4 regions of the Modestobacter italicus genome follow, and region 3 is predicted to be linked to each of the others. Evidence: predicted binding sites of a transcription regulator. Region 3 holds the regulator's gene; each other region holds the start of a gene.

Region 1 (7,434 bases), 2.6 Mb from region 3:
GCGGTGGCTGTCCTGCACGAAGATCGACGTCTCCGGGGTGCCGGGCATGACCTGCTTGCTCAGGTCGGCGACGGCCTGCAGCACGGACTCCATCGAGTGCTGGCGCAGGGACATCCGGCCGAGCTCGTCGAGGGCCCGCCCGGCCTGGGCGCTGCGAGGTCTGCTGCTGGGCATGGGTCGGCTCCGGTGGTGTGCACCGGGGTGGCGGCCTCGGCGAAGGCCCCGCGATGAGGCCCCGCGAACGTGCGCCGGTTGTGCGACGCGTCCAACACCGTCAACCTACTCCCGATCGGGCCGCCCGCCGGTGGTTCGCGCCGCGGACTGGCACTCGGTTCCGGATGAGCGGACAGTCAGCGGCACGTTGGTCGCCCGAGCCTGGGCGCCTGGCCAGGTCTGGCCAGTGCAGCAGCTCGCTGGCCAGACCGCCCACCGGGACCCCTCGCGGACGCCGCCGGTGGGCAGCCTCCCTCACCAGCCGACGGCGCCGTGCCGGTCGGTGAAGGTGCCGGTCGGTCCGTCCGCGCCGATGGACGCCATCGCCACGATCGCGTCGGTGCCCTCGGTGACCGTCTGCGGACCGGAGTGGCCGTTGAAGTCCGTCGCGGTGTAGCCCGGGTCCACGGTGTTCACCCGCAGCTCCGGGAGGAACTGCGCGTACACGGAGGTGAGCATGTTGACCGCCGCCTTGCTGGCCGAGTAGCCGAGCGTCGGCAGCGAGTGCTCGATGCGCGTCTCGTCGGACCGGACGGTGAACGAGCCCAGCCCGCTGGTCACGTTCACGACCACCGGCGCCGCCGACTCGCGCAGCAGCGGGAGGAAGGCGTGCGTCGTCCGGACGACGCCCACCGTGTTGGTGTCCAGGACGGCCAGCACGGCCGGTCCGTCGAACTCGTCGATCGCGGCGAAGGGCCCCGAGATGCCGGCGTTGTTGACCAGCACGTCCAGGCCGCCGAAGCGCTCGCGCACCTCCTTCGCCGCCGCGGCCACCGACTCGTCGGAGGTCACGTCGATCTCCACCCACTCCACGCCCAGCTCCTCGGCCGCCCGCTGCCCGCGCTCGGCGTCGCGGGCGCCGATGACCACCCGGTGCCCGCCGTCCCTCAGCCGGCGGGCCGTCTCGTAGCCCAGGCTCTTGTTGCCACCGGTGATCAATGTCGTCGTCATGGCCACGACTCTCACCCCGTCCGGGCGGTACCCGGTGGGCCCGTTCGACCGTATGACCAGCAGTACCACCCAGACCGGGTCCCGGTGGACGACGATGGGCGCATGGTCGATCGAGGGGACTTCGCCGCACTGCTGCGCGCCTGGCGGGAGCGTCTGCAGCCGGCGGCGGTCGGCTTCCCCGCCGGCAACCGGCGCACCAGCGGCCTCCGCCGCGAGGAGGTCGCCCTGCTGGCCGGGGTGTCGGTCGACTACCTCGTCCGGCTCGAGCAGGGGCGCGCGGAGCGGCCCTCGGCGCAGGTCGTCGCCTCGCTGGCCCGGGTGCTGCAGCTGTCGGACCTCGAACGCGACCAGCTGCACCTCGCCGCCGGCCTGCCCGCCCCGCTGCCCAGCGCCGTCCCGACGCACATCCCCGCCAGCGTGCAGCGGCTGCTGGCCCGGCTGCCGGACGTCGCGGTCGGCGTCTGGACCGCACACTGGACGCTGCTGACCGCCAACGCCGCGTGGGTGGCGTTGCTCGGGCCGATGCGCCCCGGCTTCAACCTGGTCCTCGCCCAGTTCGCCGGCACCGCACCGCAGGTCGTCTGGGACCCCGACGAGCACGAGAGGCACGAACGCGCGCTCGTGTCCGACCTGCGGACGGCGCTCATCCGCTACCCCGACGACCCGTCGCTGCGGACGCTGCTGGCCGAGCTCCGGGCGTCCGACCGGTTCGCGCAGCTGTGGGCCGAGGGCACCGTCGTCGAGCACCGGTTCCAGTCGAAGACCTTCGTGCACCCGCTCGTCGGCGAGGTGACGCTGGACTGCGACGTCCTCACCGCTATCGGCACCGACCTGCGCATCGTCGCCTACACCGCGGAGCCCGGCACGGAGGACGCGTCCCGGTTCGACCTGATCCGGACGGTGGGGCTGGCCGAGGTCACCTCGACCTGACCGCCGGCGGCGGAGGCCGACAGCGACGAGAGCAGGGAGAGGGCCTCGGCCGACCGGGAGCCGGGTTCGGCCTGGTAGACGACCAACACCTGGTCCTCGGCGTCCGCGACGGTGAACTTGTCGTAGCGCAGCTCCAGGTCGCCGACCTGCGGGTGCCGCAGCCGGTAGGTGCCGCCGCCGGGGTGGCGGCGCACGTCGTGCCGCGCCCACAGCCGCCGGAACAGCTCGCTGCGGACCGACAGCTCGCCGACCAGCTCGGTCAGCCGCGGGTCGTGGACGTCCGGGCCCGCGGCGCGACGGAGGACGGCGACCAGCTCGGCGGCCGTCGCCTCCTGCTCCGGCCCGACGTGGTGGGCGCCGGGGTCGAGCAGGACGGCGCGGAGCAGGTTGGTGCCCGGGGTGAACAGCGGGGACAGCGACACGGCCAGCGGGTTGGCGGCGAGCACGTCGAGGTGGCGACCCTGCACGAAGGCGGGCGTCCGTTCCCACGCCCCCAGTAGCTGCGCGATGCTCGGGCGGAGCACCTCGGTGCGGCGCTGCGTGCGCCGCCGCCGGGGCGCGGGGTCCGCGAGGTCGTGCAGGTGCGCCGTCGAGGCGGCGTCCAGGCCGAGCGCGCGGGCGACCGCGTCGAGCACCTGCGCCGACGGGTGCCGGTCGCGGCCCTGCTCCAGCCGGGTGTAGTACTCGGAGCTGATGCCCGCCAGCATCGCCAGCTCGTCGCGGCGCAGTCCGGCGACCCGGCGGGAGCCGGTCGCCGTGATCCCGACGTCCTCAGGGCGCACCTGCTCGCGGCGGGCGCGCAGGTACTCACCGATCAGGTTCTCCGCCACCGCTCGACCATAGGTCGGCGCGGCCCCGGACCGGGTGGCCCTGCCGGCACCCCTCTCGGCAGGGACCTGGCTCGGGTGCTGCGGCTCGCGGAGGGTCGGGGCATGACACTGACCTGGCTCATCACGGGGGTGAGCAGCGGCTTCGGCCGGGAGCTCGCCGAGCAGCTCCTGGCCGGCGGCGACCGCGTCGCCGGCACCGTGCGGCGGCCCGACGCGGTCGCCGACCTCGTCGAGACGTACGGCGACGCCTTCTCCGTCCACCCCCTCGACCTCACCGAGACCGACCGGATCCGCGAGGTCGTCGACGCCGCGCAGGCCCGGTTCGGCCGGCTGGACGTGGTGGTCAGCAACGCCGGCTACGCGGTGTTCGGCGCGGCGGAGGAGCTGACCGACGAGCAGGTGACCCACCAGCTCGACACCAACCTGCTCGGCTCGATCCAGCTGATCCGCGCCGCGCTGCCGCACCTGCGGTCTGCCGGTGGCGGCCGCGTCCTCCAGCTCTCGTCGTCGGCGGGGCAGGTGGCCTGGCCCGGCTCGTCGCTCTACAACGCCACCAAGTGGGGTGTCGAGGGCTTCTGCGAGGCGCTCGCCGCCGAGGTCGCACCGTTCGGCATCGGGGTCACCATCGTCGAGCCGGGCGGGGCGCGCACCGACTTCGGCCACGGCGGGCTGCGCTTCGCCGAGCCGCTGGACGCCTACGACGGCTCACCCGCCGCGGCGGTGCGCGCCTTCCGCGACGGCGGACCTCCGGGGGTGGTCGGCGACCCGGCGCGGATGGCCGCAGCGATGATCGCCAGCGTCGACCAGAGCCCGGCGCCGCTCCGGCTGGTGCTGGGGAGCGACGCGTGGACCGCGGTGACCCAGGTGCTCGAGGCCCGGCTCGCGGCCGTGCGCCCGCAGCGGGACGTCGCCTTCTCCACCGACGCCTGAGGTCGCCCTGTCCGGGCCCGGACGGGGTGGCAACCTGGAGCCGTGGTGTCGGTGGTGGTGATCGGCGGGGGAGTGCTCGGGACGTCGGCCGCGGCGCAGCTGGCGGCACGTGGAGCTGGCGTCACGCTGGTCACCGACGGCCGGCTGGCGAGCGGTGCGTCCGGGCGGTCGCTGTCCTGGCTGAACTCCGCCGGCGCCCACCCGCCCGCCTACCACCGGCTGCGGGCGCTCGGGCTCGAGCGGTACCGGGCGCTTGCGGACGCCTCCGTGCGCTTCGACGGCGGGCTGCGCTGGGGCGACGGCGTGCGGGAGTCGTTCGAGCACCAGCGCACCACCGGCTACCCGGCCGAGTGGCTCCTGCCCGAGGACGTCGCCCGTCGGGTGCCCGGGGTCGCTCCGGCCGCCATCCCGGCCGAGGGCGCCCTGCTCAACCCCGGCGAGGGCTGGGTCGACCTGCCGTCGCTGGTCGACGAGCTGGTGCACGACCTGGTCGACGCCGGGGGAGAGCTGCGCACCGACGCCGGCCGCTGCGCGCCGGTCGTCTCCGGCGGCCGGGTGACCGGCGTCCGCACCGGCGACGGATCGGTGCACGGAGCCGATGCCGTCCTGCTCGCCACCGGCGCCGCCGTCCCCGCCGGCCTCGCCGAGCTCGGCGTCGACGTCCCGGACGGGACGACGAACGCGCTGCTGGTCCGCACGCCGCCGGTCGACCACCGGCTGCGCGCGGTTCTCAACACCCCGCGGGTCGCGGTCCGACCGGCGCCCGGCGGCGGCCTGGTGCTCGACGCCGGCTGGGCGGAGGAGGAGGTGGTCGCCCGCGACGACGGCACCTTCGAGGTCCGCGACTCGACGGTCGAGGGCCTGCTGCGGGAGGCGTCGGCAGTGCTCGCCGGCCACCCCGTGCTGAGCGCCGAGTCGTGCGGCGTGGGCCGGAAGCCCATCCCCGGCGACGGGTACCCGGTGCTCGGTGCCGTGCCCGGGGTCGACGGCCTGCACGTCGCCTTCACGCACAGCGGCGCCACCCTCGGTCTCATCGCCGGCGAGCTGCTCGCCGAGGAGATCGTCACCGGTGCCCCCAGCCCGCTGCTCGACGACTTCCGCCCCGACCGCTTCACCGCCTGACCACCGCGCCCCCTGCCCCCTGGCCGCCAAAGGCGCGTTTTCGGAGGCCGCCAAAGGCGCGCTTTGGGTGGTCCGGCCCCGTTCTGGGTGCCCTGTCACGGGCGTCTGCGGACTTGTGGACAGGCGCCTGACCTGGGGATTCAGGTCGTGAGGCGGTCATTTTTCCGCTAGACTTCGTACAGGTGTTCGAAGACATGGCGGGAGGTGTCCGGTGGGCGAATTGCAGTCCGCGCTCGACGCCCTCGCTGCTGAGGACCTTTTCTCTCTGCCGCCGGGTGCGGTCCTGGCGCGCACGGCGGCGCTGCTGCAACTGGCCAATCGGGTCGCCGCGGAGCTGACCCGCACCGTCCGGCACGCTGACGCCACCGGCGCGGCTGAGCATGACGGCAAGAAGACCGCGCAGTCCTGGCTGCGCGGGCACGGCCATCTCACCCCCGGCGAAGCCGGCCGGATGGTGCGCTCAGGTCGGGCCTTGGAGCATCTGCCGGCCACCGCGGCGGCGTTTGCCGAGGGCACGGTGACCGCGTCTCAGGTGGCGGCGATCGCGCCGATCGCGGACGACGCGGCGCGGGCCGCCGCCGACGCGCAGGGCGTGGACCTGGGCGTCATCGACCAGGCGCTGGTCGTTGTCGCGCACAGTGAGTCCCACGCGCGGTTGCAGCAGGTGGTGCACCACTACCGGGAGGCCCTGGACCCCGACGGGGCCGAGCCCGACCCCACCGAGGGACGGCGGTTCACTGTCACTCGGCACGCTGATGGCAGCGGGACGGGTCGGTTCGACCTGGATGCGGTCGGGATCGAGAAGGTGCTGGCCGGGATCGAGTCGATCGTGCAGGCCTCCCGCCCCAAGGGCGATGACCGGACCCGGGCCCAGCAGCAGGCCGATGCCCTGGTGCAGCTGGTCGACAACCAGTTGGCCGCCGGGAACCTGCCGACGCTGCGGACCCAGAAGCCGCACGTGGTGCTCGGCCTGGACATGGACGACTTCGTCGACCCCGCCACCGGCCCCGGTGCGGCCCGCACCGGGTTCGGGTCGCAGATCTCGGCCGCGCGGGCCCGCTGGCTGGCCTGCGACGGCAGCATCTCCCGCATCGTCATGACCCCCGACGGGGAGCTCCTCGACCTCGGCCGAGACCACCGCGTGGTCACTCCTGGTCTACGGAAGGCGGTGGAGCAGCGGGACCGGCACTGCGTGTTCGCCGGATGCGACGCCCCGACGCACTGGTGCGACGTCCACCACCTCATCCACTGGATCAACGGCGGGGAGACCAGCCTGGACAACTCCGGGCTGCTCTGCGAACGCCACCACACCAAGGTCCACCACGGGTTCCGGATCGAACGAGATCCCGGCGGGCGATGGCACACCTGGCGCCCCGACGGCACCGAGATCCTCATCGGACCACCGCTCCTCATCTGATCGACCCGGCCGGATGGCCACGTAGGGCATACGCTCCGCCGGCTGGTGGTGCGCAACCCAACGTGAGGAGCTCGCTGTGTCCGAGTTGTCGGTGGTCGCGGTGCTCGTCGCCAAGGACGGTCAGGAGGACCTGGTGCGCCAGGCGCTCACCGCCCTGGTCGCCCCCACGCTGGCCGAGGAGGGCTGCCTCGGCTACGAGCTGTTCGAGTCCGCTGCCACGCCCGGCACCTTCGTCACGCAGGAGCGCTGGCGCGCGCAGGGCGACCTCGACGCCCACCTCCAGACCGAGCACGTGCAGGCGGCGCTGGGCGCCGCCGGGGACGCGCTCGCCGCGGCCCCCGCGATCCACCCGCTGATCCCGGTCTCCTGAGGCCGGGTCGCCCGCCGGCTGACCCGCCGGGGTGATCCCGCGGAGCGCGGCACAGCCGGTGGGACGACACTGGTTCGTCGTGCAACCAATGAGTGACTCGTGACCGAGTCCGTCGCCACCCCGGAGGCCGCGGAGGACGCGCAGCCCCCGCACCGGTCGCGGTCGGCGCACGCCGGGCGGGGACTGGTCCTCGCCGCGCTCGGCATCGTGTTCGGCGACATCGGCACCAGCCCGCTCTACGCCCTGCAGACCGTCTTCTCCATCGACGACGGCGCCGTGCAGCCCACGCCGGGTGACGTCTACGGCGTCATCTCGCTGATGTTCTGGTCGATCACGCTGATCGTGTCGATCAAGTACGTCGGCGTCGTGATGCGCGCCGACAACGACGGCGAGGGCGGCGTCATGGCCCTGGCCGCGCTCGCCCGCCGGCTCTACGGCGACCGCGGTCGACCGACGAAGTGGCTGCTGCTCATCGGCGTCGTGGGGGTCTCGCTGTTCTACGGCGACTCGGTCATCACCCCGGCCATCAGCGTGCTGTCGGCGGTCGAGGGGCTCGAGGTCGCGGCGCCGAGCCTGAGCCACGTCGTCCTGCCCATCGCGGCCGTCATCCTCACCCTGCTCTTCGCCGCCCAGCGGTTCGGCACCGGCCGGGTCGGCCGGCTGTTCGGGCC
Region 2 (7,434 bases), 930 kb from region 3:
ACTTCGTCGAGGCCCAGGTGCTGCAGGCCCTCGGCGTCGACTACATCGACGAGTCCGAGGTGCTCACCCCGGCCGACGAGGCGCACCACATCGCCAAGAGCGAGTTCACCGTGCCGTTCGTCTGCGGCGCGACCGACCTGGGTGAGGCGCTGCGCCGGATCTCCGAGGGCGCGGCGATGATCCGCTCCAAGGGCGAGGCCGGCACCGGCAACGTCGTGGAGGCCACCCGGCACATGCGCGCGATCCGGGCCGGCATCAAGCGGCTGTCCACCCTGGACGAGACCGAGCTGTTCGTCGCCGCCAAGGAGCTGCGCGCACCGCACGACCTCGTCGTCGAGGTGGCCCGGCTCGGCGCGCTGCCCGTCGTGCTGTTCACCGCGGGCGGCATCGCCACCCCGGCGGACGCGGCGATGATGATGCAGCTGGGCGCCCAGGGCGTCTTCGTCGGCTCGGGCATCTTCAAGTCCGGCGACCCGGCCCAGCGCGCCGCGGCGATCGTGCAGGCCACGACGTTCGCCGACGACCCCGCCGTGATCGCCAAGGTCTCCCGCGGTCTGGGCGAGCCGATGGTCGGCATCAACGTGAGCACCCTGCCGGAGTCCGAGCGCTACGCCACCCGCGGCTGGTGAGCGCGCCGCTCATCGGCGTGCTCGCGCTGCAGGGCGACGTCCGCGAGCACCTGGCCGCGCTGCGCGCGGCGGGCGCGGAGCCGGTGACCGTCCGGCGTCCCGCGGAGCTCGCGGCCGTCGACGGGCTGGTCGTCCCCGGCGGCGAGTCGACGACGATGGCCACGCTCGCCGACCGGTTCGGCCTGCTGGAGCCGCTCCGGACGGCGGTGCGCGGCGGGCTGCCCGCCTACGGCTCCTGCGCCGGGATGATCCTGCTGGCCGACCGGGTGCTCGACGCCCCCGCCGGCCAGCGGACCGTCGGCGGGCTGGACGTCGTCGTCCGGCGCAACGCCTTCGGCCGGCAGGTCGACTCCTTCGAGACCGAGGTCGAGGTCGAGGGGGTCGCGGGCGGCCCGGTGCACGCGGTGTTCATCCGGGCGCCGTGGGTCGAGGAGGTCGGCCCGGACGTCGAGGTGCTCGGCCGGGTCGTCGGCGGACCGGCCGACGGTAAGATCGTCGCAGTCCGCCAGGGTCGCCTGGTGGCCACCAGCTTCCACCCCGAGCTCACCGGCGACAGCCGGGTGCACGCGATGTTCGTGGAGCTGGTGCGGGCAGCCCGTGCCCGGGACCTGGGTGAGGACGGCGTCGGCGTCGGCGCCGGCAGTGAGGGGAGAGTGTCGTGAGCGGCCATTCCAAGTGGGCGACGACGAAGCACAAGAAGGCCGGCATCGACGCCAAGCGGGGCAAGCTCTTCGCCAAGCTGATCAAGAACATCGAGGTCGCGGCCCGCACCGGCGGCGCCGACCTGTCGGGCAACCCGACGCTCTACGACGCCGTCCAGAAGGCGAAGAAGAGCTCGGTGCCCAACGACAACATCGACCGCGCGGTCAAGCGCGGCGGTGGCCTCGAGGCCGGTGGCGTCGACTACCAGAGCATCACCTACGAGGGCTACGGCCCCGGTGGTGTGGCCGTGCTCATCGAGTGCCTCACCGACAACAAGAACCGGTCGGCGATGGAGGTCCGCACCGCCATGAGCCGCAACGGCGGCAACATGGCCGACCCCGGCTCGGTGTCCTACCTGTTCTCCCGCAAGGGCGTGGTGGTCGTGCCGTCGGCCGGCACCACCGAGGACGACGTCCTGATGGCCGTCCTGGACGCCGGCGCCGAGGAGGTCCGCGACCTCGGGGACACCCTCGAGGTGGTCTGCGAGCCCGGCGACATGATCGCGGTGCGCACCGCGCTGCAGGACGCCGGCATCGACTACGACTCCGCCGACATGGGCTTCGTGCCCAGCGTGCAGGTCGAGCTCGACGAGGACGGCGCGGGCAAGGTGTTCCGGCTCATCGACGCCCTCGAGGACCTCGACGACGTGCAGAACGTCTTCGCCAACTACGACGTCTCCGACGAGGTCATGGAGAAGATCGACGCTTGAGCTGTGCAGGCGGCCGGGCGCGTGTCGTGCCCGAGCCGCGCGGCCGTCTCCGGTTAGCGTTCTCCTCGAACACGTGTTCGTGCGAGACTGGGGAGGTGGGCGTCGCGATGGTCGGCCTGCGTGTGCTCGGCATCGACCCGGGCCTGACCCGGTGCGGGTGGGGCGTGGTCGAGGGGCGGCCGGGTGCCCGGCCCACGGCCCTGGGGGTCGGCGTCGTCCGCACCTCGCCCGACCTCGACCTGGAGCTCCGGCTGCTGGAGGTGCACACCGCGGTGACCGCCCTGCTGCGTGAGCACCGCCCCGCCGCGGTCGCCATCGAGCGGGTGTTCCACCAGAACAACAAGGGGACGGCGACCGGCACCGCGCAGGCCGCCGGGGTCGCCGCCCTCGCGGCCGCCCAGGCCGACGTGCCGGTCGCCTGGCACACCCCCAGCGAGGTCAAGGCCGCGATCTCCGGCAGCGGCCGGGCCGACAAGGAGCAGGTGACGTTGATGGTGACCCGGGTGCTGGGGCTGACGACGCCGCCCAAGCCGGCCGACGCCGCCGACGCGCTGGCGCTGGCGATCTGCCACGTCTGGCGGGCGCCGGCCCAGCAGCGGCTGCGGGTCGCCGCGCTCGCCGGCGGCATCGGGGCGCCGGTGCCGGCCGCCCGCACGCTGCCGCGCTGGACGGGGATCTCCCGGTGATCGCCTCGGTCTCCGGCCGGGTCGCGGCCGTGTCCCCCGACGGCGCCGTCGTCGAGGTCGGCGGGGTGGGCCTGTCGGTGCAGTGCACCCCCGGCACCATCGCCCGGCTCACGGTGGGGGAGCAGGCCCGGCTGGCCACCAGCCTCGTCGTCCGCGAGGACTCGCTCACCCTCTACGGCTTCGCCGACGACGACGAGCGCCAGCTGTTCGAGCTGCTGCAGACCGCCAACGGCGTCGGGCCGCGGCTGGCGCAGGCGGTGCTGGCCATCCACCCGCCCCGCGAGGTGCGCCGCGCGGTGTCGATGGGCGACCTGAAGGCGCTCATGCAGGTGCCGGGGATCGGCAAGAAGGGCGCCGAGCGGCTGGTCCTGGAGCTGCGCGACCGGCTCGGCAGCACGACCAGCGACACCTCGCTGGACGGGCCCGCCCCGGCCGGCCTCGGGTCGGTCACCCCGGTCGCGCCCTGGCGTGACCAGCTGACCGCCGCCCTGGTCAGCCTGGGCTGGACCGGCAAGGAGGCCGAGGGCGCGGTCGGCCAGCTGGCGCCGGTCGCCGACGAGCAGGTGGCCGCCACCGGGGCCGTCGAGATCGCCGTGCTGCTGCGGCAGGCGCTGCGGCTGCTGGGCCGGGCATGAGCGCGCCGTTCGACCGCGGGCTGTCCGCGGCCGACGCCGGCCTCGGTCGGGTCCCGGACGACGCGGTCGACCCGCGCGCCGGTGACGAGGAGCGCGTCGTCGAGTCGGCGCTGCGCCCGCACTCGCTCGCCGACTTCATCGGCCAGCCCAAGGTCGCCCGCCAGCTCGACCTCGTGCTGGAGGGCGCCAAGCGGCGCGGCCGGCCACCGGACCACGTGCTGCTGTCCGGCCCGCCCGGCCTGGGCAAGACCAGCCTCGCGCTGATCATCGGCTCGGAGCTCGGCACCTCGGTGAAGATCACCAGCGGGCCGGCGATCGAGCGCTCCGGCGACCTCGCCGCCATGCTGTCCAACCTCGCCCCCGGCGACGTGCTGTTCATCGACGAGATCCACCGCATCGCCCGGCCGGCCGAGGAACTGCTGTACATGGCGATGGAGGACTTCCGGGTCGACGTCGTGGTCGGCAAGGGCCCCGGCGCCACCGCCATCCCGCTGGAGATCAACCCGTTCACGCTGGTCGGGGCCACCACCCGGGCCGGGCTGCTCACCGGCCCGCTCCGCGACCGGTTCGGCTTCGTCGGCCAGATGGAGTTCTACGACACCGCCGACCTGGAGCGGGTGCTGACCCGCAGCGCCGACCTGCTGGGCGTCGAGCTCACCCCGGCCGGGTCGGCCGAGATCGCCGGCCGGTCCCGGGGCACCCCCCGGATCGCGAACCGGCTGCTGCGCCGGGTCCGGGACTACGCCGAGGTGCGCGCCGACGGGCGGATCACCTTCGAGGTCGCCCAGGCGGCGCTGGCCCTCTACGACGTCGACGACCTCGGGCTGGACCGGCTGGACCGGTCGGTGCTCGAGGCCCTGGTCAGCCGGTTCGGCGGTGGACCGGTCGGCGTGGCCACCCTGGCCGTGGCCGTGGGGGAGGAGCCGCACACCGTCGAGGAGGTGTGCGAGCCGTTCCTGGTCCGCGCCGGGCTGCTGGCCCGCACGCCCCGCGGCCGGGTGGCGACCGAGGCGGCCTTCCGGCACCTGGGGCACCCGGTTCCCCGCGGCGGCGTCGCGCTCAGCGGGGGCACAGGCGACCCGCCGTCGGACGGTCCTTCGTCACAGACGCTGTTCGACGCCTAGACTCCACCGCGCTGGCGCGCAACCCGGGTCGTCCGGGGAGCGGCGCCCCCGGACGCCCCGCGTGCAGGGGAGCGAGCCGGCGCCGATGTACCCGAGCGGCCCGCCCCGGGCCGCACCCACCGCGCGCTGACGCTGCGGTAGAGAGGCTCACCAGTCGTGGAATCCTTGCCGTTGCTCATCCTGGTCGTCCTGGCGTTCGTGGTCCTCTTCGTGCTGCCCTCGCGGCAGCGGAAGAAGATCGCGGCCAACGCCCAGGCGATGCAGGACTCGCTCACCACGGGGACGCCGGTGATGCTCACCAGCGGCATCCACGGCACGGTCGCCGGCCTCGGTGAGGGCACCGTCGACCTGGAGATCTCGCCCGGCGTGGTCATCACCGTCGCCCGCCCCGCGATCCTCGAGATCCGCAAGCCCGCTGCCGGCACCGTCGACCCGGGGCCCTCCACGGGGGCCACGGGCTTCGCCGACGGCGACGGCGACCCCACCGACCCCACGCGCTGAGCCGGGTCCCCCGCATGGCCGCCCGCCAGCTCCCCGCCCGGCGCTACTTCGCCGCCCTCGCCCTGATCATCGCCGGGATGTACGCGCTGATCTTCTTCACCGGCGACTCCCGCACCCCGCAGCTCGGCCTCGACCTGCAGGGCGGGACGACGGTGACCCTGACCGCCCGCACGCCCGACGGCCAGGCGCCCGACCCGGCCGACCTCGAGCTCGCCCGGCAGATCATCGAGCAGCGCGTCAACGGCCTCGGTGTCGCCGAGGCCGAGGTCGTCACCGAGGGCAGCAGCAACATCGTCATCTCGGTGCCCGGTGACAACGGCGAGAAGGCGCGCGAGCTCGGTGCCACCGCCCAACTGCGGTTCCGCCCGGTCGTGACCGGGCCGGAGGCGGCCAGCCCCGCCGCCACCGACAGCGCTGCGCCGACCGACTCCGCGGCGCCCACCGACCCCGCCGCTCCTACGGACAGCGCCGCGCCCACCGACTCCGCCGCGGCGCCCACCGACGCCGCGGGCACGACCACCGGTGCGGCCACCGAGACCTCCGCGCCCGACGCGGACGCGCCCACGGTCACCCAGGAGCAGGCGACCGCCGAGTACGCGACGCTGGTCTGCGACACGACCACCACGTCGGTCGACCGCGCCCAGGACTACATCGCCGCCTGCTCCGATGACGGCACCGCCAAGTACCTGCTCGGCCCGGCCGTCATCGAGGGCACCGACATCACCGACGCGTCCGCCGGCACCGAGACGGCGACCGGCGCGTGGGTGGTCAACGTCGACTTCAACTCGACCGGGTCCGCGACCTGGGCCACCTACACCGCGGCCAACGTCGGCAACGCCGTGGGCATCACCCTCGACGGCCGGGTCGTCTCGGCGCCGACCATCAACGGTGCGATCAACGGCGGCACCACCCAGATCACCGGCAACTTCAGCCAGACCGAGGCGGAAGACCTCGCGAACCAGCTGAAGTACGGGGCGCTGCCGCTGACCTTCTCGCAGGCCACGGCCCAGTCGATCTCCACCGAGCTGGGCAGCGAGCAGCTCCGGGCCGGGCTCATCGCCGGAGCCATCGGGGTCGCCCTGGTGTTCCTCTACGCGCTGCTCTACTACCGGCTGCTCGGCCTGGTGATGATCGCCAGCCTGGTGCTGTCCGCGGTGGTGGTCTACGCCAGCCTGGTGCTGCTGGGCCGGCAGATCGGCTTCGCGCTCAGCCTGGCCGGCATCGCCGGGTTCATCGTGTCCATCGGCATCACCGCGGACTCGTTCGTCGTCTACTTCGAACGGCTCAAGGACGAGGTGCGGGAGGGGCGCAGCCTGCGCAGCGCCACCCCCCGGGCCTGGGTCCGCGCCCGGCGCACGATCCTGTCGGCCGACGCGGTCAGCTTCCTCGCCGCGGCCATCCTGTACTGGCTGGCCATCGGTGACGTGAAGGGCTTCGCGTTCACGCTGGGCCTGTCCACGGTGCTCGACCTGGTCGTCGTCTTCCTCTTCACCCATCCGCTGATGGCGGTGCTGAGCCGGGTCAAGGGCTTCGGCACCAACCGCTTCTCCGGCCTCGGCCAGGTCGACCACAGCCGCCGCCCGGCTCCGCCGGCCCGGCCCGACCGCGAACTGGTCGGCAGCAGCACGAACGGGAGCAACCGATGACCCCCCGCGAGCCGCACGACGCGGCAGACGTCCCGCTGGGCACCGACGCCGACGAGACGGTCGACGACGGCGCCGTCCTGACCGAGGCCGCCGACGACAGCACCGGCGACCAGGCGCTCGCCGATGCCGGCCTGCCCGCCGAGGGGGAGCCCACGGCCACGACCGCCCGCCGTGCGCCGGGCCGGAGCTCGCTGGCGCACCGGCTCTACAACGGCGAGGCCGGCCTCGACGTCGTCAACCGGCGCCGCTTCTGGTTCAAGGTGACCGGCGTCGTCGTGCTGCTCTGCGTCCTGCTGATGGTGTTCCGCGGGTTCAACTTCGGCATCGAGTTCGCCGGCGGCAACAGCCTGCGGGTGCCGGCGAGCAGCGAGCAGCTGTCCGACATCCGGCAGGCCGCCGAGGACGCCGGTGCCGAGGTCTCCAGCGCGCAGGTGGTCGGCGGCAACTCCGTGCTGCTGCGCACCGAGTCGCTGGACAACGCCACCGAGGACGCTGTCGTCGCCGCCGTCGCGCAGGCCGCCGGGGTCACCGTCGAGGAGGTCAGCCCGCAGTCGGTGAGCGCCGACTGGGGCGGGGACGTGACGAACAAGGCGCTGCTCGCGCTGGGCGTCTTCCTGGTCGCGGTGGTCGCGTTCCTCGCGGTCCGCTTCCAGCCGAAGATGGCGATCGCCGCGATCGTCGCGCTGCTGCACGACATCATCGTCACCGCGGGCGTCTACGCGCTGATCGGCTTCGAGGTGACGCCGTCGACGGTCATCGGCCTGCTGACCATCCTCGGCTTCTCGCTGTACGACACCGTCGT
Region 3 (7,434 bases):
CATGAAGCCGATGGTGCCGGTGGGGGCCAGCACGGAGGCCTGCGCGTTGCGCCAGCCGTTCTCCGCACCGATGGCCAGGCACTCCTGCCACTCGGCGGTCGCGGCCTTGAGGACGTCGGCGTCGTCGGCGCCGACCGGGCGGATCGCGTCGTTCGCCGCGGCGTGCTTGCGCATGACCCGGGCGTGGGCGTCGGCGTTGCGGGCGAACCCGTCGTAGGCGCCGACGACGCCGGCCAGCTCGGCCGAGCGGCGGTAGGCGGTGCCGGTCATCAGCGAGGTGATCGCCGCGGCCAGCGACTGGCCGCCCCGCGAGTCGTAGGCGTGGCCGGTGGCCATCAGCATCGCGCCGAGGTTGGCGTAGCCGATGCCCAGCTGGCGGTAGGCGCGGGTGGTCTCCCCGATCGGGTCGGTCGGGAAGTCGGCGAAGCAGATCGAGATGTCCATCGCGGTGATGATCAGCTCGACGGACTTCACGAAGGTCTTCGAGTCGAACGTGCCGTCGTCCTTGAGGAACTTCATGAGGTTCAGCGACGCCAGGTTGCACGAGCTGTTGTCCAGGCTCATGTACTCCGAGCACGGGTTCGAGGCGTTGATCCGGCCCGTCTCCGGGTTGGTGTGCCAGTCGTTGATCGTGTCGTCGTACTGGATGCCCGGGTCGGCGCACTCCCAGGCCGCCTGGGTGACCTTGCCGAACAGCTCACGGGCGTCGACGGTCTCGATCACCGAGCCGTCGGAGCGGGCGCGCAGCCCGAAGTCGGTGCCGTTCTCGACCGCACGCATGAACTCGTCGTTGACCCGGACCGAGTTGTTCGCGTTCTGGTACTGGACGCTGGTGATGTCCCGGCCGCCGAGGTCCATGTCGTACCCGGCGTCGCGCAGCGCGCGGATCTTGTCCTCCTCGCGCGCCTTGGTCTCGATGAACTCCTCGATGTCGGGGTGGTCGATGTCGAGGACGACCATCTTGGCCGCGCGGCGGGTGGCGCCACCGGACTTGATGGTGCCGGCCGAGGCGTCGGCACCGCGCATGAAGGAGACCGGACCGGAGGCGGTGCCACCGGAGGACAGCAGCTCCTTGGAGGAGCGGATGCGGGAGAGGTTGAGGCCGGCGCCCGAGCCGCCCTTGAAGATCAGCCCCTCCTCGCGGTACCAGTTCAGGATCGAGTCCATGGTGTCGTCGACGGCCAGGATGAAGCAGGCGCTGACCTGCTGCGGCGAGGCGGTGCCGACGTTGAACCAGACCGGGGAGTTGAAGCTGAACACCTGGTGCAGCAGCATCCAGGTCAGCTCGTGCTCGAAGACCTCGGCGTCGCCCTCGGAGGCGAAGTAGTCGTGCTCACGGCCGGCCGCGCCGTAGGTGAGGACGACGCGGTCGATGAGCTGGCGGAGGCTGGTCTCCCGCTGGGGGCTGCCGACCGCGCCGCGGAAGTACTTGGTGGTGACGATGTTGGTGGCGTTGATGCTCCACTCGGACGGGAACTCGACGCCGCGCTGCTCGAAGTTGATCGAGCCGTCACGCCAGTTGGTCATGACGACGTCGCGGCGCTCCCAGACGACCTCGTCGTAGGGGTGCACCCCTGCCGTGGTGAAGACGCGCTTGACCTTGAGGCCCTTCCCGCGGGTCGTGGCCTTGCCGCTCCCGCCGGTGCGACGGTTCCGGCTGGGCGAGAGGCGATCGGCTGTCTCGGTCAAGGCGTGCTCCCTGGTCTGGCGTTCGGGCGTGCGGGTGGCGGCTGACGGACGTCGTCGGAAGCCGGTGGTGCGGAGTGCGGGCTAGCTGGGTGGAACGGGCCCGGCGTCGTCGCCGGGTGCGCCCTCGCCGGGTGGGCCCCCGGCGGTGGACGCGGGACGCAGCCGCTTGAGCTCGGCGATCTCCTTCTCGAAGTCGGCCGCCGAGCTGAAGGACCGGTAGACGCTGGCGAAGCGCAGGTAGGCGACCTCGTCGAGGTAGCGCAGCGGCCCGAGGATGGCGAGGCCCACCTCGTTGCTGGGCACCTCGGCCGAGCCGGTGGCGCGCACCGCGTCCTCGACCTTGGCGGCGAGGACGGCCAGCTGCCCCTCGTCGACCGGGCGGCCCTGGCAGGCCCGGCGGACGCCGGCGATGACCTTGTTGCGGTCGAACGGCTCGCTGACGCCGCTGCGCTTGACGACCGCCAGCACGGGCTCCTCCACGGTCGTGAACCGCCGACCGCAGACCGGGCAGGACCGGCGACGGCGTGTCGTCGCGCCCTCGTCGGTCTCGCGTGAGTCGATGACCCGGCTGTCTGGGCTGTGGCAGAACGGGCAACGCACCGGGGGCACCTCCTCGTCGATCGGCGGCCCGTGGAGGGCGACCGCCCGACGCTCCCTGTGGACCGACCGGGGGACATCCGGTGGATGTCCTGGGGTTGACCTGGGGAAGCGCCTGTGGACTGACTTACATCTCTGTCACTACAAGATGTTGGGGTGAGGTTAACCCCGCACCACTACAGGTACAACCTCTGGGCCCCGGCGCGTCTTCCCCCGTCGCGTGCGCCCCGCCCGTCCCACGCGCCTGACCGGCCCGTTCCGACCCGGCGTCACGGCAGCTGCAGCACCGCACCCGGCAGCAGGTCGACGTCCCGGAGCCCGTTGAGGTCGACGATGGCGTCGACCACGGCCCGCGCGTCCTCCTCGGGGGCCACCTGCCGGGCCAGCGACCAGAGCGTGTCGCCCGGCTGCACCACGACGGTCGAGGACCCGGCCAGCTCCAGCCCACCCCGCTCGGCGTTGAGCTGGACGGTGACCACGGTGGCCGCGGCGATGGACAACCCCACCGCGATCGACAGCCCGGCGACCACCCGGCGGCCCCGCTCGGTGAGCCGGACCGGGATGAACTCGTCGGGCGCCGGCCGCCACCCGGCGACCGCGCGCGCCGGCGCCGCGCGGCGCTCCCCGCCCTCGACCGCGCAGCCCCCGCGGACCGGGCGCCCGGACGCCGGCGCACCGGCCCACGCCGGCCGGGCCCCCGGTCGGGCCGGGTCCCGCCGGGAGGTCGCCGGCGCGGCCGCCCGGGGGCCGCGCCCGGCCGGCACGCCGCAGCGCGCGGCCGCCGGCGGGACGGCGACCGGCCGGGAGGCGAGGCGCTCGGCCGGGAACTCGGACAGCGGCGCGACGGGGGGAGGGACACGGCGCTGGGGGCTGGTCACGAGGGCGCTCCTGGGGTCAGACGGTGCCGGGCGGCGGGACGGGCCGTGCGACCGACCAGGCGTGGAGCACTGCCCTCGAACGCCTGTTCGATTCGAACGTCTGTGCGATGTCTACCGCATCCCACCGACAAGTCCAGCCCCTGACACCGACTTCTTCGAACAGGTGTTTGAACTACACGGGTGTGACCCGCTACCGTTCACCTGCGATCGAGATCGGGATCGCCGCGCCGGCCCCGCCCGGAGTGCGGCGACGCACCCGGGAACCGCTGCCCCGGCAGCCGGACGAGGAGGACACATGGCGGTCGACGGCCCGACGGCAGGCAGTGGCAAGGGCTCCGCGCGGCGCGGTCGCGCCGGGGAGACGGGGGCGGCCGGCGCCGGTGCGGCGATCCGGGAGTTCCCCGACCGCGGCGAGGCCGGCGACGGGCTGACCCAGCGGCAGCGCCGGGTGCTCGAGGTCATCCGCGACTCCATCGACCGCCGCGGCTACCCGCCCTCGGTCCGCGAGATCGGCGAGGCGGTCGGGCTCTCCTCGGCCTCCTCGGTGGCCCACCAGCTCTCGGTGCTGCAGCGCAAGGGCTGGCTGCGGCGCGACCCGAACCGCCCGCGGGCGCTCGACGTCCGGCTCCCCGGCGAGACCGCCGTCATGACCGAGGCCGCCGAGCCCGCCGCCGGGCCGCTCGCGGCCTCCGGTGGCGCCAGCGGCGTGGACGAGGCCGCCGCGCCCCGCCCGACCTACGTGCCGCTGGTCGGCCGGATCGCCGCGGGTGGCCCGGTGCTGGCCGAGCAGGCGGTGGAGGAGGTCTTCCCGCTCCCCCGCGAGCTGGTCGGCGAGGGCACGCTGTTCATGCTCAAGGTCGCCGGTGACTCGATGGTCGACGCCGCCATCTGTGACGGCGACTGGGTCGTCGTCCGCCAGCAGCCGACCGCGGAGAACGGCGAGATCGTGGCCGCCATGATCGACGGCGAGGCCACGGTGAAGACCTACAAGCGCCGCGACGGGCACGTCTGGCTGATGCCGCACAACGAGGCGTACGAGCCGATCCCCGGCGACGACGCCACCGTCCTGGGCCGGGTCGTCACCGTCCTGCGCCGCGTCTGAGGAAGGACCCCCTCTCCCCCCACCACTCGCAGGCTCGTGGCGGGGACCTGAGAGGGGGCCGGGTGGTCAGCCTTGCTGGCGGCGGCGGAAGCGGCCGACGAGCCACACCAGGGTGGTGGCGACCAGGGCGGCGATCAGCCCGGCCGTCAGCGGGCTCACCGAGCGGGCGAGCCCGCCGTCGGCCGAGGCGTCCTCGGCCGGGCCGGTCGCCGCGGCCGGCTCGAGCGCGCCGGACGCGGGCACCAGGGTCACCGTGGCCGGCAGCCCCTCCCCCGACACCAGCAGGTCACGGCTGTTCGCGGCGAACGTGATCGCCTCGCCCTGAGGTGAGTCCGGCAGCGGCACCCGGACCGGGGAGCCGCCCAGTGCGCCGACCACGTCGGAGCCGACCAGCGGCCAGACGTAGGCGTCGGTGTAGGTGCGCAGCGCGATCCGCTGGCCGTCGGGCGAGACCGACCCGCCGGTGACGAGCAGCTGCCCGGCGCGCCCCACCGGGCCGCCGGGGGTCCCGGTGAGGGTGAACCCGAGCCGGAGCACCTGGCTCATCGGCACGGTGGCGTCGTCGGCGAGCGGGCCGTCGGGCCGGTAGACGGCGCTGGCCCCCAGCACCTCCTTGGTGACCACGTACGGCGTGCCGTCCGGCGCCAGCAGGAGGGCCTCGGCGTCGTGCGGGCCGTCCGGGTAGGTGAGCCGGGTCAGGGTGGAGCTGCCGTCCGGGCGGAGGCCGATGAGCGCCACGGTCTCCCGGGTCTGGTTGTTGTCCCCGGTGTCGGCCAGCCAGATCGTCCCGTCCCCGGCCAGCGCCAGGTCCTCCGGGTCGTAGGGGTCGACGTCGGCGGAGCGGACCTCGCCGATCGCGCAGCCGCCGTCGAGGACGAACACCTCGGCACGGTCGCCCCCGTCGTTCATGGCCAGCATCGAGTCGCCGGCGCTGGCCAGCCCGGAGAGCTCCGGCAGCCGCGGGTCGGTGACCGCGCACCGCGTGCTCGGCTCGCCGTAGGGCGCGGCGTCCGCGCCCTGGGCGACGGCCGGGGCGACCGGCAGGACGGCGAGCACCAGACCGAGGGGCGCGCCGAGGGCCGCGCGGCCCGCTCTCCGGCGTCCCGCGCGGTCAGGGCTGCGAACGGCCCGCTCTGGCACGGACCCAGCGTGACACCACGACAGCGTCGAGTGCATGAACCACGCCCAACAGCAGCAGCCCGACGGCCAGCCCCACGACCGCGTCGGTGACCCAGTGGAAGTCCAGCGCCACCATGGCCACGCCGGTGCACAGCGGCCCCAGGATGCTCAGCGCCCAGGTGGTGCGCTGCGTCCAGGCGGGCAACCCGTACTCCACGGCCGTCCACCGGGCGACCCCCCACATCAGGACGGCGTTGGCCACGTGCCCGGAGGGGTAGCTGGCGCCGTCCCGGTGGAAGAACGACCCGGGGTAGGCCGGCGCCGTCCGGCCGGTGCCGTACTTGAAGGCGTAGACGACCGCGGTGAGCAGGGCCAGGGCCATCAGCACGCGGACCAGGGGGACGAGGGTCCGGCGGCGGACGGCCAACCAGCCGACCAGGGCCGCCAGCACGATGAGGATGAAGCCGCGGCCGCCGGCCTGGGTGAAGGCCCAGACGAACCAGTAGGCGTCGGAGTGCCGCAGGTCCCAGACGCTGACCACCTCGGAGACCCGGAGGTCCATCCGCTCCAGCCAGCCCCGGTTGAGCAGGTCGACGGTGACCCCGAGGGTCACCAGCGCGGAGAGCAGCAGCACCCACCACGGCGGCCGGCCGACCCCGATGACCGGCGCAGACCGGGAGGACGGCAGGCCGCCGGCGGCGTCCGCCATCGACTGCACCGCGCTCCTGGCCACCGGGTCACGGTACCGGGACCGTGACCTGGTCGTGACCAAGACCGACCCCGGCCCCCTCTCAGGGCCCCGCCCCGAGCAGGTGACGCGCTGGAACGGCCCGCCTGCAGGGCCCCGCCCCGAGCCTGCGCGGGGTGGGTCAGGCCTCGTCCCGAGGCTCGCCCCGAGCTTGCGAGGGGTGAGGAGGACGAGGTCCTTCGACCTTCGTCAGATCCCGGCGACCGGCGCGGCGTAGTCCTCGAGCACCGCCGCGAGCGCCGGGGCGACCCGGGCGGTGAGGAGGGTGCCGGTGGCCCCGTGCCGCTCCTCGATGACCTCGCCGTCCCGGTGGACCCGGGCGACCAGGTCACCCCGGTCGTAGGGCACCAGCACCTCGACGTCGACGTCCGGGTGCGGCAGCCGCGCGGCGATGACGTCCCGCAGCGCCTCGATGCCCTCGCCGGTCCGGGCGGAGACCCAGGCGGCGCCGGGGAGCGCCTGCCGCAGGGCGAGCACGTCGTCCTCGGTCATCGCGTCGACCTTGTTGACCACGATGAGCTCGGGGACGGCGGCGGCGTCGATCTCGTTGAGCACGACCCGCACCGCGTCGATCTGGCCCAGCGGGTCGGGGTCGGACCCGTCGACCACGTGCACGAGCAGGTCGGCGGCCGCGACCTCCTCCAGCGTGGACCGGAAGGCGTCGACCAGCTGGTGCGGCAGGTGGCGCACGAAGCCGACGGTGTCGGTCACCGTGAACTCCCGGCCGTCCGGGGTCTGCGCGCGCCGGACCGTCGGGTCCAGGGTGGCGAACAGCGCGTCCTGCACCAGCACGCCGGCGTCGGTGAGCTGGTTGAGCAGGCTGGACTTGCCGGCGTTGGTGTACCCGGCGATGGCCACGCTCGGGGTGGCGTTGCGGTCGCGGGAGTTGCGCTGGGTGGTGCGGGCGGTCGCCATGCCGGCGATCTCCTTGCGCAGCTTGCTCACCCGGGCGCGGATCCGGCGACGGTCGGTCTCGATCTTGGTCTCACCGGGACCACGGGTACCGATGCCGCCACCACCGGCGACGCGGCCACCGGCCTGCCGGCTCAGCGACTCACCCCAACCGCGCAGCCGCGGCAGCATGTACTGCATCTGGGCGAGCTCGACCTGCGCCTTGCCCTCCCGGCTGGTGGCGTGCTGGGCGAAGATGTCCAGGATCAGCGCGGTCCGGTCGACCACCTTGACCTTGAGGATCTTCTCCAGCTGGTTGAGCTGGCCCGGGGCCAGCTCGCCGTCGCAGATCACGGTGTCGGCGCCGGTGGCGGCGACGACGTCGCGCAGCTCGGCGGCCTTGCCCGAGC
Region 4 (7,434 bases), 210 kb from region 3:
TCGACGGCGAACCAGTCCCGGACCGCGGTGGCGATGGTCGGACCGACGCCCTCGGCCGCGGCGAGCTCCTCCTCGCCCGCCTCCTGCAGCCGGTCCATCGAGCGGAACTCCCGGGCCAGCGCCTGCGCGGCGGTGGGGCCGACGTGCCGGATGGACAGCGCGACCAGCACGCGCCAGAGCGGGACGTCCTTGCGGGTCTGCAGGTTGGCGAGCAGCTTCTGCCCGTTGGCCGACAGGGTGCCGTCCTTCTTGGTGAAGAAGTCGGTGCGGCGCAGGGCGTCCTCGTCGAGGAAGAAGACGTCGCCCTCGTCGGTGAGCAGGTGGCTCTCCAGCAGTGCGATGGCCGCCTCGTAGCCGAGCACCTCGATGTCGAAGGCGCCCCGGCCGGCGACGTGGAACACCCGCTCCCGGAGCTGGGCGGGGCAGGACCGGGCGTTCGGGCAGCGGATGTCGGCGTCGCCCTCCTTCTCGGGGCGGAGCTCGGTGCCGCACTCGGGGCAGTGCGTGGGGAAGACGAACTCCCGCTCGGAGCCGTCGCGGGCGGCGACGACCGGACCGAGGACCTCGGGGATGACGTCGCCGGCCTTGCGGATGACGACGGTGTCGCCGATCAGCACGCCCTTGCGCTTGACCTCGCTGGCGTTGTGCAGCGTGGCGAGCTGGACGGTGGAGCCGGCGACCTTGACCGGCTCCATGTAGGCGAACGGGGTGACCCGACCGGTGCGGCCGACGTTGACGCGGATGTCGTGCAGCTTGGTCGTCGCCTCCTCCGGCGGGTACTTGAAGGCGATGGCCCAGCGGGGGGCGCGGCTGGTGGACCCGAGCCGGCGCTGCAGGGAGACCTGGTCGATCTTGACCACGACGCCGTCGATCTCGTGCTCGACCGAGTGCCGCTGCTCGCGGTAGCGCTCGATGTAGGCCCACACGCCCTCGAGGTCGTCGACCACCTCGTAGCGGGAGCTGGTGGGCAGGCCCCAGGACCGCAGCTGCTCGTAGGCGGCGGACTGGGTGGCCGGCTCGAAGCCGCGCCGGGCGCCGATGCCGTGGACCACCATCGTCAGCGGGCGCTTGGCGGTCTCGCGCGCGTCCTTCTGCCGCAGCGACCCGGCGGCGGCGTTGCGCGGGTTGGCGAACGGGGCCTTGCCGGCCTCGACCAGGCCGGCGTTGACCTCGGCGAAGGCGGCGACCGGGAAGTAGACCTCGCCGCGCACCTCGAGGAAGTCGGGGACGTCGTCACCGCTCAGCTGCTGCGGGACCGAGGCCATGGTGCGGACGTTGGCGGTGACGTCCTCCCCCGTCGTCCCGTCGCCGCGGGTGGCGGCGCCGGTGAGCCGACCGCGCTCGTAGACCAGGTCGATGGCCAGGCCGTCGACCTTGAGCTCGCAGAGCCAGCTGGTGCCGGCCCCGGCGTCACGGACCGCGCGGTCGGCCCAGGCCGACAGCTCGTCGGAGGAGAAGACGTTGTCCAGGCTCTGCATCCGCTCCGGGTGGGTGACCGGGGCGAAGGTGGCGCCGAAGCCGCCGTTGACCTTCTGGCTCGGCGACTCGGGGGTGACCAGCGCGGGGTGGGCGGCCTCGAGCGCCTTGAGCTCGCCCATCAGCTCGTCGTACTGACCGTCGCTGACCAGCGGGGCGTCCTGCACGTAGTAGGCGAACGCGTAGCCGTCGAGCTCCTCGGACAGGTCACGGTGCCGGGTGCGCGCGTCGTCGGGGACCTGGGTCAGGTCCTCCCGGTCGACCGCAGCTCCCACCGACGGCTGGTCGACGCCGTCGACGGCCTCCTGCTCCACCTCTGCCTCGGTGCTCACGTCGCTGACGGTATCCGGAGGGTCGGACGAGAAACCGGCCGTCGGTCCCGGCTCACCCGACCGGGTCGCGGCGGTCGGCTGCAGGCAGACGTCCAGTACGTCGCCGGCGTGCTCGACGCACCACCGCTGGCAGCCGGTTCCACCTGGAGCGGTGGTCCGATGAGGATCTCGGTGCCATCGGGCCGCCAGGTGTGCCATCGGCCGCCGGGATCTCGTTCGATCCGGAAGCCATGGTGGACCTTGGTGTGGTGCCGTTCGCACAGCAGCCCGGAGTTCGCCAGGTTGGTCTCCCCACCGTTGATCCAGTGGATCAGATGATGGACGTCGCACCAGTGCGTCGGGGCGTCACAGCCGGCGAACACACAGTGCCCGTCCCGCTGCTCCACGGCCTTGCGGAGCCCGGGGGTGACCACCCGGTGGTCCCGTCCCAGGTCCAGCGGGACCCCATCGGGGCCCATCACGATGCGGGAGATGCTGCCGTCGCAGGCCAGCCAGCGGGCCCGCGCGGCCGAGATCTGCGACCCGAAGCCGGTGCGGGCAGCACCGGGACCGGTGGCCGGGTCGACGAAGTCGTCCATGTCCAGCCCGAGCACCACGTGCGGCTTCTGCGTCCGCAGCGTCGGCAGGTTCCCGGCAGCCAGCTGGTTGTCGACCAGCTGCACCAGCGCGTCGGCCTGCTGCTGAGCCCGGGTCCGCTCATCACCCTTGGGGCGGGACGCCTGCACGATCGACTCGATCCCGGCCAGCACCTTCTCGATCCCGACCGCATCCAGGTCGAACCGACCCGTCCCGCTGCCATCGGCGTGCCGAGTGACGGAGAACCGCCGTCCCTCGGTGGGGTCGGGCTCCTCCCCGTCGGGGTCGAGGGCCTCCCGGTAGTGGTGCACCACCTGCTGCAACCGCGCGTGGGACTCACTGTGCGCGACAACGACCAGCGCCTGGTCGATGACGCCCAGCGCCCAGGTCCACGCCCTGCGCGTCGGCGGCGGCCCGCGCCGCGTCGTCCGCGATCGGCGCGATCGCGGCCACCTGAGACGCGGTCACCGTGCCGTCGGCAAACGCCGCCGCGGTGGCCGGCAGGTGCTCCAGCGCCCGACCCGAGCGGACCACCCGGCCGGCCTCGCCCGGCGTGAGGTGGCCGTGGCCGCGGAGCCAGGACGCGATGGTCTTCTTGCCGTCGTGCTCGGCCGCTCCGGTGGCATCGGCATGCCGGACGGTGCGGGTCAGCTCCGCGGCGACCCGATTGGCCAGTTGCAGCAGCGCCGCCGTGCGCGCCAGGACCGCACCCGAGGGCAGCGCGAACAGGTCCTGAGCGGCGAGGGCGTCGAGCGCGGACTGCATCTCGCCCACCGGACACCTCCCGCCACGTCTTCGAACACCTGTACGAAGTCTAGCGGAAAAGGCACCGTCTCACGACCCGAATCCCCAGGTCAGACGCCTGTCCACAGATCCGGAGACGCCCCTCGACAAGGTGCCGAAGGAAGTCCGGACCACCGAAAGCGCACCTTTGGCGGTCCGGTTGGGGTCACTCGGGTTGCAGGTACTTGGCGGCCTCGCGGACGTGGGCCATCGCCGTCCGGGCGTAGGCGGGGCTCGCGCCTGCCAGGCCGCAGGCCGGGGTGAGGGTGACGGCGGCGTGCAGCTGGTCGGCCGGGAAGCCGAGCTCGTTCCACCAGGCGCTCAGCCGGCTCGCGGTCGACTTGGCCGGCGGCAGGGTGGTGTCGGTGCCCGGGACGACCCCGACGAGCAGGTGGGTGCCGGCCTCCACGGCCGTGCCGACGGCGTCCAGGTCCTGCACCGCACCGAGGTCGAAGGACAGCCCGGCGGCCCCGGCGGCGCGGAACAGGTCCAGCGGCGCCCGCTGCGCGCAGCAGTGGACGACGACCGGGGCGGGCACCCGGTCGACGAACCGGGTCAGCAGCTCCTCCACCAGGTGCGCCTCGACCGCGGAGAGCTTGCCGAACCCGCTCACCGTGGGCAGGCCGCCCTGCAGGACGGCGGGCACCGACGGCTCGTCCAGCTGGACGACGACCTGCGCGCCGGGCACCCGGGCGGAGACGTCGGCGACGTGCGCGGCGATGCCCTCGGCCAGCGACTGGGCGAGGTCGCGACGCGCTCCCTGGTCGACGACGGCCCGGTCACCGCGGGTCCGCTCCAGCCCGGCCGCGAGGGTCCACGGTCCGGCCACCTGCACCTTGAACGGTCCGGTGTACCGCTCGGCGACCTCGAACAGCGCGTCCAGGTCCCGGGCCAGCATCTCCTGCGCCCGCCGCTCGTCGGCACCGGGCCGGGAGACCAGCCGCCAGCCGGCCGGGGTCAGGTCGACGTGCAGGTCGACCAGCAGCGCCGCCGCGCGGCCGATCATGTCCGCGCCGGCCCCGCGGCCGGGGAGCTCGGGCAGGTGCGGGAAGTCCGGCAGCTCACCCGTCACCAGCCGCAGGGCCTCGACCGGGTCCGTGCCGGGGAGGGAGCCGACGCCGGAGGCCGGCCCCCACGGGGTGGGGACCGGCCTCAGGTCGGTGCTGTCGGGCTCGCCGCCCGGGGTGGAGCCGTCGTCGGGCAGTTCGAGGGAGGCCACAGCGGCGACGGTAGCCCGCCGGCGCGGTGGCCTCCCCGGACGGTCAGACGGGCTTGGCGTGGTCGGCCGCGGGCGGGCTGACCGGGGAGTGCGCCTCGAAGTAGGCCACGGCGGTGTCGGCGTCGACCGGCCCGGTGATCGGGTCGGTGCCCGTCGTGAAGGCCGTGAAGCTGTCGCCGCCGCCGATGAGGAACGAGTTCGCCACCACGCGGTAGCTCGCAGCCGGGTCGATGGCCACGCCGTTCAGCGTGATCGACCCGGCGACGACCCGCTGGCCTGCCGGTGCCGCCGCGTTGTACTGGTAGGAGAAGCCCGCCGACGTCCCCAGGATCAGCTGGGAGCTGCGCGCAGCGGAGGGGAACTGCTGCTCGAGCACGTCCTTGATCGCCGCGCCGGTCAGGGTCACCGCGTTGACGGTGTTGCTGAACGGCTGGACGTTGAACAGCTCCCGGAAGGTCACCTCACCCGGCGCCTCACCGCCCTGGCTGGACGCGTACGTGAGGTCGGTGCGCAGCCCACCCGGGTTCATGAAGGCGATCACCGGGTTGCCGTACTGGTCCGACTGCAGTGCCTCGAGCTGGGCCTGGGCGACCAGGTTGCCCAGGCTGGACTCGCCGCCGCGGTTCTCCACCGGCGCCGGGTTCGGCACGGCGGGGGTCGGCGCGGGGGTGGTGTACGCGCGGGTGATGTCCGCGGTGATCGACCCGACCACCGCGTTCCCGGCCTCGGCCGCCCGGCCGTTCCAGTAGTCGACGATCGCCTGGACCGTGGGGTCCGGGGCGGTGCGGGTCACCGGCACGTTGGTGGCCGAGTAGGTCGCCGCCCGGTTGACGTCACCGGTCGTGCGGTCCAGGGACAGGCGGATGTCGCTGACCAGCCGGCCGTAGTAGCCGGCCTGGGTGACCAGGCGCTCCTCGCCGCTGCCGTCGGCGATCTTGCAGTTGTAGGCGTTGTGCGAGTGCGCGCTGACGATCAGGTCGACCGCGGGGTCGATCCGTTGGTTGATGTCGACGATCGGTCCGGTGAGCCCGGCGCAGCCGTCGTAGGCCGGCGTGGGCGGTGCCGCGTTGCCGGCCGTGCCGCCCTCGTGGATCAGCACGCCGATGGCCTGGATGCCCATGGCCTGCAGCCGGGGCACCCAGGTGTTGACCGCCTCGGCCTCGTCGATGAAGCGCACGTCGGCGATGCCCGTCGGCGACACGATGCTCGGCGTCGTCTTCGTGACCACGCCGATCATGGCCACCTTCTGGTTCGCCGGCGTCGTGAAGACCTGGTACGGCGGCAGCATCGGCTCGCCGGTCTCGTTCGAGATGACGTTCGCCGCGAGGTACGGGAAGTCCGCCCCCTCGAACTCGTGGCCGTCGGTGCCGAAGCAGCCGTCGACGCCGACCGTCACGCCCTCGCACTCGGTGACGTCGTCGGTGAAGGTCCCGTCGGTGGCCGCGGAGATGCGGCGCAGCTCCTCGGTGCCCCGGTCGAACTCGTGGTTGCCGACCGACGAGGCGTCCAGCCCCATGGCGTTGAGCACCTCGATCGTCGGCTCGTCCTTGAACACGCTCGACTCGAACGGCGAGGCGCTGATCAGGTCGCCCGCGCCCACGAACAGCGACGTGTGCGGGCCCTTGGTGGTGTCGTCGAAGGAGGCCTGCAGGTCCTTCACCGTCGTGGCGACGTTCGCGCTGCCGCCGACGACGGTCTTGACGTCGTCCGCGGACCCGTAGGCGCCGTCGAGACCCGGCGCGGTGAGCAGCTGGCTGTCGGAGCCGGTGGTCTCGGAGACCCGGCCGTGGAAGTCGTTCATCGCCAGCAGCTGGACGGTGACGTCCTTGGGTGCGGCGGAGGCGGCGGTGGGCAGCCCCACGACCGTGGCAGCGGCCACGGTCGCGGCGATCGTCAAGCTCGTTCGGCGCAAGGGTCCTCCAGGACACGGGGACCGGACCGTGTGCGTGCTCGGTCCGGCGGCGGGGCGCTCAGATCTGTAGTTGCTCTAAGTAGCCGTGCGTAACGTCGTGCAGCGCGACGCTATCCCCGTGCTGTGCGGGTGCCAAGGGTCAGGTGTGGAGCGACGCCGACCGTTCACGCGCGCGCAACACCGTGCCCTGGCCGAGCACCCGGTCGCCCCGCTCGGCGTCCGGGGCGTAGAGCACGGCGGACTGCCCCGGGGCCACGCCGCGCTGCCGCTCGGTGAACCCGATCCGCAGGCCGCCCTCCTCGGTGCCGGTGACGGTGCAGCCGACCGGGCTCCCGTGCGCCCGCAGCTGGACCGCGGCCGTGAACGGCAGCTCCGGCACCGGACCGGTCCAGGTCGGCACCTGGGTGACCACCTCGTCCACCTCAGCCTGCTCGGCGGTGCCGATCGTCACCGTGCGGCTGACCGGCTCGATGCCCAGCACGTAGCGCGGCCGCTGGTCACCGGCGCTGACCCCCAGCCCGCGGCGCTGCCCGATGGTGAAGCCGTACGCGCCGGCGTGGGTGCCCACGGTCGCGCCGGTGGCCGCGTCGACCACCGGGCCGGGCTGATCCCCCAGCCGGCGGGCCAGGAAGCCCCGGGTGTCGCCGTCGGAGATGAAGCAGATGTCGTGCGAGTCGGGCTTGGTGGCCACCGCGTAGCCGCGCTCGGCGGCCAGCTCGCGGACCCGCTCCTTGGTCATCGACCCCAGGGGGAACACCGCCCCGGCCAGCTGCCGCGCGGTGAGCACGCCCAGCACGTAGGACTGGTCCTTGGCCGCGTCGACCGAGCGGCGCAGCTCGCCGTCGACCAGCCGTGCGTGGTGGCCGGTGACGACGGCGTCGAAGCCCAGCGCCTGCGCCCGGTCCAGCACGGCGGAGAACTTGATCTTCTCGTTGCAGCGCAGGCACGGGTTGGGCGTGCGGCCGGCGGCGTACTCGGCCACGAAGTCCTCGACGACGTCCTCGCGGAACCGGTCGGCGAGGTCCCAGACGTAGAACGGGATGCCGAGGGAGTCGGCGACCCGGCGGGCGTCGTGGGCGTCCTCCACGCTGCAGCACCCGCGGGCGCCGCTGCGCAGCGTCTGCCGGTCCGGGGAC

The links. Region 3 encodes LexA, which represses DNA repair genes until DNA is damaged. Its sites were predicted from a motif close to TCGAACANNTGTTCGA; they were not measured.
Region 1: the regulator LexA is predicted to act here: its motif matches at 5,151-5,166, upstream of MODMU_RS06280 (HNH endonuclease signature motif containing protein).
Region 2: the regulator LexA is predicted to act here: its motif matches at 2,106-2,121, upstream of ruvC (crossover junction endodeoxyribonuclease RuvC).
Region 4: the regulator LexA is predicted to act here: its motif matches at 3,180-3,195, upstream of MODMU_RS30165 (DUF222 domain-containing protein).

Annotation. Positions count from the first base shown of each region.
Region 1 covers NC_017955.1:1,290,885-1,298,318, forward strand. Annotated here, with positions in the region: gene MODMU_RS06250 (GAF and ANTAR domain-containing protein) at 1-174, opposite strand, end outside; gene MODMU_RS06255 (SDR family NAD(P)-dependent oxidoreductase) at 469-1,164, opposite strand; gene MODMU_RS06260 (helix-turn-helix transcriptional regulator) at 1,267-2,094, shown strand; gene MODMU_RS06265 (helix-turn-helix domain-containing protein) at 2,010-2,924, opposite strand; gene MODMU_RS06270 (SDR family oxidoreductase) at 3,027-3,854, shown strand; gene MODMU_RS06275 (NAD(P)/FAD-dependent oxidoreductase) at 3,897-4,976, shown strand; gene MODMU_RS06280 (HNH endonuclease signature motif containing protein) at 5,188-6,393, shown strand; gene MODMU_RS06285 (putative quinol monooxygenase) at 6,470-6,763, shown strand; gene MODMU_RS06290 (potassium transporter Kup) at 6,863-7,434, shown strand, end outside.
Region 2 covers NC_017955.1:3,337,481-3,344,914, reverse strand. Annotated here, with positions in the region: gene pdxS (pyridoxal 5'-phosphate synthase lyase subunit PdxS) at 1-629, shown strand, start outside; gene pdxT (pyridoxal 5'-phosphate synthase glutaminase subunit PdxT) at 626-1,291, shown strand; gene MODMU_RS16000 (YebC/PmpR family DNA-binding transcriptional regulator) at 1,288-2,040, shown strand; gene ruvC (crossover junction endodeoxyribonuclease RuvC) at 2,148-2,726, shown strand; gene ruvA (Holliday junction branch migration protein RuvA) at 2,723-3,361, shown strand; gene ruvB (Holliday junction branch migration DNA helicase RuvB) at 3,358-4,485, shown strand; gene yajC (preprotein translocase subunit YajC) at 4,642-4,986, shown strand; gene secD (protein translocase subunit SecD) at 5,001-6,632, shown strand; gene secF (protein translocase subunit SecF) at 6,629-7,434, shown strand, end outside.
Region 3 covers NC_017955.1:4,267,856-4,275,289, forward strand. Annotated here, with positions in the region: gene MODMU_RS20240 (vitamin B12-dependent ribonucleotide reductase) at 1-1,689, opposite strand, end outside; gene nrdR (transcriptional regulator NrdR) at 1,771-2,298, opposite strand; gene MODMU_RS29175 (LysM peptidoglycan-binding domain-containing protein) at 2,556-3,164, opposite strand; gene lexA (transcriptional repressor LexA) at 3,460-4,266, shown strand; gene MODMU_RS20260 (hypothetical protein) at 4,333-5,322, opposite strand; gene MODMU_RS20265 (phosphatase PAP2 family protein) at 5,378-6,118, opposite strand; gene hflX (GTPase HflX) at 6,323-7,434, opposite strand, start outside.
Region 4 covers NC_017955.1:4,479,049-4,486,482, forward strand. Annotated here, with positions in the region: gene ligA (NAD-dependent DNA ligase LigA) at 1-1,808, opposite strand, end outside; gene MODMU_RS21230 (HNH endonuclease signature motif containing protein) at 1,805-2,698, opposite strand; gene MODMU_RS30165 (DUF222 domain-containing protein) at 2,721-3,149, opposite strand; gene MODMU_RS21235 (methionine synthase) at 3,334-4,386, opposite strand; gene MODMU_RS21240 (bifunctional metallophosphatase/5'-nucleotidase) at 4,430-6,265, opposite strand; gene mnmA (tRNA 2-thiouridine(34) synthase MnmA) at 6,438-7,434, opposite strand, start outside.